Regions from separate parts of the Candidatus Ruminimicrobiellum ovillum genome, predicted to be linked through region 1. Evidence: riboswitches for the same ligand, from Rfam matches in the RefSeq annotation. Region 1 holds a riboswitch; the other holds the start of a gene.
What was found. A riboswitch is a leader RNA that binds a small molecule or an ion and turns the genes downstream of it on or off. The one in region 1 is predicted to bind cobalamin.
Positions count from the first base shown of each region.

Region 2: another riboswitch for cobalamin. It lies ahead of B2Y85_RS06000 (ribonucleoside triphosphate reductase); the one in region 1 lies ahead of B2Y85_RS02700 (TonB-dependent receptor plug domain-containing protein).

Region 1 covers NZ_DGIC01000008.1:38,154-41,587, reverse strand. The annotation lists gene B2Y85_RS02705 (prepilin-type N-terminal cleavage/methylation domain-containing protein) at 1-266, shown strand, start outside; gene B2Y85_RS02700 (TonB-dependent receptor plug domain-containing protein) at 366-2,207, opposite strand; cobalamin riboswitch at 2,353-2,522, opposite strand; gene B2Y85_RS02695 (ABC transporter ATP-binding protein) at 2,883-3,434, opposite strand, start outside.
Region 2 covers NZ_DGIC01000010.1:316,926-320,359, reverse strand. The annotation lists gene B2Y85_RS06010 (DUF4416 family protein) at 1-148, shown strand, start outside; gene B2Y85_RS06005 (metallophosphoesterase) at 130-1,254, shown strand; cobalamin riboswitch at 1,403-1,597, shown strand; gene B2Y85_RS06000 (ribonucleoside triphosphate reductase) at 1,727-3,434, shown strand, end outside.

The DNA of each region.
Region 1 (3,434 bases):
TTTATGGAACTTGGTGTTTAAATGGTAATTTACAATACGATCCTTATATAGCTTTTACACGAACAGGAAATCGCAGATCTTTTCCTCACCACACTTATTATGATATTGTTTTAAGACTTGGCAGAAGAGACCACGAGATACATTATCAAGGGGTGGGCTGGAATCAAGCCAATTATTATGATAACTACTTAAAGAAAAAAGTACTTGTTTACTTGATGAAGAAAATTTTACCTAGCAAAGATTACGAATCCATAATATTGAAGTAATTATTTTGTATATTTGCACACACACGTTTTAATAAATAAACAAAGCAGGAAGAAAATTTTTCTTCCTGCTTTTTTATAAAAGTTTTTATTTTTATTAAATTAAAATCTTACATCGATACCTGCAGTTCCCGTAATTCCCGGCATCGGATAACCATAACTTAATTGATATTTATCATCATTTGTTAAGTTGTTTCCCTTAACCCATAATGAAACGTATTTCATTATTTGATAATCTGCTCTTGCATTAACTATACAATAATCTTTTAAATAGTCTCCTGTTTCACACAATGTTGTGGTAACATAAGAAACATCAGCAGATATTTTTAAATCTTTTATAGGTTTAACGGTTATTACATAATTTAAATTATGCATAGGTTTATAAATTAAGTCGGTATGAGTTTTTGTATCTTCTGCTCTTAAATATGTGTAATTCAATTTATGTTTAATATCTTTTGTCATATTATAGTTTGCTTCAACTTCATAACCATACTGTCTTGCTTCGTCCACATTCTGTGCTATATATTTATAAGTTTCAAGATCATATATATTTTGTATTAAATCCTCACTGGTAATATAAAATCCAGTTACTCCAATACCTATGGTTCCATTATTATATTCAATACCAAAATCACTTGATATACCTTTTTCAGGTTTTAAATTAGGTGCCGGAGCATACCAAGTATCATCACCATAAATTTGACCGAATGTCGGAGCATTCCAAACTTTGCTTACATTACCTGAAACTTTTATTTCATCAGTTAATTTATAAACAGCAGAAAGTGCAGGTGTAAATACATCTTCATAGTCGGTATTTTTATCTCCTCTTACAACTGGAATTAAAGTTAAATCACCAAATTTTAATATTGCCTGTAAATACGCTGCAGCATTTTCTCTACTTCTATTTATTTTTTCAGTATCATATATTAAATCTTTTTGTTTGAATTCTGTTTTATCCCATTCCAAACCTAATGTTAACATTTCTTTGTATGTAACGTTTCCTTTAACTCCGGTATTTACAGTATTATATTCACTAAAATAAGCTCCCCAAGCATCATACATATCACCAGCTTTTCTTGTATAATTCGCATTGTATCCTGAAACTTGAACCTTAAAATCTTCTATTTTTGTATTGTAATCCAATTTTAAATAATTATTATCTTCAAATTGTTTTGCAGTTTCTGATGCATAAGTCAAAGAACCAGGATTTCCTAAATCGGCATTATATGCCTGTCCTGATAATATTATTTCGGAATTTTCTGTTAAATTTACACCGATTTTACCGAAAATATTTTTTGAATCATAAAATGAATTTTTCCTGTAACCATCTGAAGACAACATAGAAGGCGCAATCAATATAGATATAACATCATTTGCATAAGCCCCTGTTATACCTGCATTTATTGTGTTAAATGTTCCATAAGAAAAATACGGATTAACATTCGGTGTTAAAGGTGTAGCTTTTTTTGTTATAACATTGATAACACCACCGAAAGCTCCTGTTCCGTAAAGAGCGGCACCCGAACCTCTTATAATTTCAACTCTTTCTATCATACTTGCAGGAATTGCCGTAAAGTCTGCTCCACCACCTGTTCCTATATCGTTTACAGGTCTTCCATCAACTAAAACCAATACCTGACCTGCTGCGGAACCTCTCATGGAAATTGATTGTGCCTGCCCCAACGGGCCATAAGCTTTATAAGAAACACCTACTTCATCTTCAACTATTTCTCCCAAAGTTTTTGCACTTTTTTCTTTAATTTCTTCTTCCGTAATAATGGTTAAGTTTGTTGTTAAATCGCTTAACGGTTCTGCCGTTTTTGTTAAAGACAAAAAGACTTCTCCTTCGTTTTCATCTTCATCATAATCTGCTGCAATTACTGTTTGAGTAAATGCAGATACTGCCAAACTCAATACTGCCAATAAACTTATAAATTTTCTCATTTTATTTTTTCTCCATAAAAAAACTTATTTTTGTATAGCAAAAATTTTCTATACATCCGTCTTTCCATACATCCATACCTCAAAAATCGTATGGCGATTTTTTATCCGTCAATAATAAACGATTGTTTCATAATAACCTCCTCGGGGTTTATTTTGATTAACGGTCGGTCTCCTGACTTAGAGTTTTTACTGCAAATATTTCCTTCCCGATTTTTTGATAATCAGTGAAAATATTTAATTACCGCACTCAATACAGTAGCCGGACTGTAGCCGATTCTCACGGCTTTCCCGTACACCGTTATAACTGCAATTTATAATTTATAATGTACAATGTATAATTAGCTAAAAAATCTTTAAATTTTTCGTTTACAAGCATGATTAAAGCCGTCTATGAGCGCAGAAAAATTTAGAGCAAAAAGCTATAAATAAAAAAAGCTTTTTAGTGCGAACATGTTTGAAAAAAATCCGTTTCGTTAGGTTGTTAGGATTTTTTAAGTTGGAGCACGGCTTTAAATTTTTCAAACGAATGGCTTTTTTGCTTGTAAATGAGAAATTTTAAAAGAACTAAAAACGACAATTTATAATTTACAATTTATAACTAAATTTTTCAAATTATTTTTGTCGTTGTTGCTTTTCTAAACTTATAACCCTATAACCTAATAACCTGTCGTTATTTTAATTGTATACCGGTATAACTACAGGTTTTTTCGATATCGGATTAGTATGAACAACAACTTTTACATCATAAACTTTTTCTATATCTTTATAATTTAAAACTTTTTCGGCAGATCCGAAATTGATAACCTTTTTATCATCAAGAAAAACTATATCCGAACAAAATTCTCCTGCCAAATTCAAATCGTGAACGGTAGTAATAATTGTTTTATTATATTTTTCGTTTAACATTTTTAACAACTTAAATATTGTTGCCTGACTGCCGATATCAAGATGAGATGTCGGTTCATCGAGTGCAACAATATCGGTTTGTTGAACCAATGTCTGCGCCAACAAAACTTTTTGTCTTTCCCCGCCGGAAAGTTCGTTTATATTCCTTTCTTCTAATTCCGATGTTTCGGTAAGTTTCATTACATCTTCAACTGTTTTAAAATCTTCTGCACTTGCCATCTTGAACATGTTTGTGTAAGGATATCTCCCGAACATAATAAAATCTTTAACATTAAAAGAAAAGTCAAACTGCATCGTTTGCGGCATAAAAGAAATTTTCCT
Region 2 (3,434 bases), on a different contig from region 1:
ATATTTATCTAAAGGTATTTACGCCGAAGTTACGACAATATACAGAAAGGAAGGTTTCACAAAACTTCCTTGGACGTACCCCGATTATTTATGTCCTACGGCAACCGAATTTATACTAAAAGCAAGACAATGTCTGTTAAAGAAATAGGATTAAGAATAGTGTTTTTTATAGTTTTTCTATCCATTTATATATTGGGAAATGCTTACATTATTTACAGAGTTATGCACGACTTAAAACTTCACGGACTTGCTCTTACAATATTTATAATTTTTTATCTTGCAATAACTTTTTTGAGTGTATATTCTTTTAAAATATCGAGATTTAACAGTCCGACAATATCGGCAAAAATTTTAACGGAAATAGGATACATTTGGCTCGGAATATTTTCTATATCTCTTACATATCTGTTAATATCTCACCTAGTATTCATTTTCGGACATACTCCGAAATTCAGGTACAACACAACATTAATAACCGTAATTTTAATTGCCGTTTCTTCCGTTTATTCCATAATTAATACATGCGGTGATCCGAAAGTCAGAGAATATGAAATAAAAGTTCCTAATTTACCTGTAGACAAACTTTCAATTGTCCAATTATCGGATATTCATATAGATGTGACAACAAAATATGATACTGTTAAAAGAATCGTAGAAATAACAAATTCTTTAAATCCGGATATTATTGCATTTGTAGGTGATTTGGCAGATACGGATATAACAAAAACTTATGAAAAGTACGGACTTTTAGATTTTAAATCCAAATACGGAACTTTTGCCGTCAGCGGGAACCACGAATATTACAGAGGTATAACAAATTACGAATTTGTTTGTGATAAAATAGGATTTAAGCTTTTAAACAACGAAAATGTTTTAGTAGACGACAAATTTTATGTTGCCGGTATCACCGATCCAACATCAATACAAATGAACTACAAGCCTTTAAATGTTGCGAAATCTTTAGAAAACATAGATTTCAGTAAACCGGTAATATTTTTATCTCATCAACCTAACCCGTTTTTTGAAAGTCAAAAATATCCTATAACGATACAACTTTCCGGACATACTCATGCCGGGCAAATTCCGCCTTTTGATATCATCGAATACTTTTTATACAAATATTTCTGCGGCTTATATAAAGACAGTGATTCCTACATTTATGTAACCACAGGAACAAGATGGTGGGGCCCGCCGATGAGACTTTTTTCAAAATCCGAGATAGTAAAATTTAATTTGGTAAAAAGTTCAAATTAATTTATCTTTTCTTGTTTTTTCAATAACTACTAATTTTAATTACAAACCAAAAACCACTACATATAGTTACGAAACCCATATAAAAAATCAATATATTGTGTTTTAGGTATTGACAAGCCATAAATTAAAACATATAATCAATTTATAATTTTTGAAATCTTTTGTTGGTGTTTTCTCATAAAACTTAATAGGAAATTCCGTTAGAATCGGAAGCACTCCCGGTGCTGTGATAGGGAACGAAAAACTTTTTGAAACAAAGTCACTGCTTAATTTAAGCGGGAAGATAAAGTTTAGTAGGTTATTACCCTTAAGCCAGAAGACCTGCCGACAAATACATAATATTTATAAAGGTTGTCGAGGAATGACTTTTTATAATTCAAATGGAAACAAGAAAACCAGGGTGCCTTTCCATAATTATGTTCAAAATTAATAGAAGTGTCAAAATAAAATTTAAAAAACAGGAGAAATTTAAATGGAACAACTTTCGGTTTTTGATTGTATCGTAAAAAGAGACGGCAAGCAAGAAAAATTCAATTCACAAAAAATTCAACAGGCAATTTTAAAAGCAGGTCAGGCAACAAATGAGTTCGACGACAAAATCGCTTCGAAATTAACGGTAAAAGTTTTAAGTATCGCACAAGAAACCATTACGGACGGACATCCTACCGTAGAACAAATACAGGATATCGTTGAAGAAGTATTATTAAATTCTCCTTATAAATCTTCGGCAAAAGCTTACATTATATACAGAGATCAGCACTCAAAAATGAGAGAAATCGTTTCTAAGTTTAATGTAGATTTAGTTGATCAATATTTGTCTAAAGCAGATTGGCAAGTAAAAGAAAACAGTAACATGTGCTATTCCCTTCAAGGTTTAAACAACTATATATCATCGGAAGTCAGTAAAGCATATTGGTTAAACAAAATTTATACCGACGATATAAGAAAAGCTCATACCGAAGGTGATTTACATATTCACGATTTAGGAATTTTAGGTGTATATTGTGTAGGTTGGGATTTGCACGATTTATTGGTTACAGGTTTTAAAGGTGTTGCCGGTAAAGTAGAATCAAAACCTGCTAAACATTTTAAAACGGCATTGGGACAAATAATTAACTTTTTCTTTACATTACAAGGTGAAGCAGCAGGTGCTCAAGCATTTTCAAGTTTTGATACATTGCTTGCACCTTTTATCGCATACGACAATTTATCTTACAAAGAAGTTAAACAAGCATTACAGGAATTCTTGTTCAATTTAAATGTTCCTACAAGAGTTGGTTTCCAGTCACCTTTCACAAACTTAACGCTTGATTTAAAAGTTCCTAAACATTATAAAGACGAAGCAGTTATAATCGGAGGAAAACCTCAAGCTAAAACTTACGGCGATTTCCAAAAAGAAATGGATATGTTAAACAAAGCATTTTTGGAAGTTATGCTCGAAGGTGATGCAAAAGGCAGAGTATTCAGTTTCCCTATCCCTACATACAATATAAGCAAAGATTTCGATTGGGATAATCCTGAATTAAAATTGTTGTGGGATGCAACGGCAAAATACGGTATTCCTTACTTTGCAAACTTTATTAATTCCGATATGGATCCGGACGATGCAAGAAGTATGTGCTGCAGATTAAGAATTGATAACAGAGAATTAAGAAGAAGAGGCGGCGGACTTTTCGGAGCATCTCCTTTAACGGGTTCTATCGGTGTTGTTACATTAAATATGCCGAGACTCGGTTATGAATCTAAAACAGAAGAAGAATTTTTCCAAAAATTAGATAAGTTAATGACAATAGCTAAAAACAGTTTGGAAACAAAGAGAAAAGTTTTGGAAAAACTTACGGATCAAAACCTTTATCCGTATATGAGCTTTTATTTAAGAAACATTAAACAGAGATTCGGTTGCTATTGGAAAAACCATTTTTCAACTATCGGTGTTGTCGGTATGAACGAATGCTGCTTAAATTTCTTAAAAGAAAACATCGCAAGCCAAAAAGGTAAAGATTTTGCAATAAAAGTGTTAACTTTCATGAGAAACACATTACAAAAATATCAGGAAGAAACAGGAAACATATATAATTTGGAAGCAACTCCGGCGGAAGGAACATCTTACAGACTTGCAAAGATAGACAGAAAGAAATATTCCGACATTATATTTGCAAATATGGAAGCGGTTAAACAAA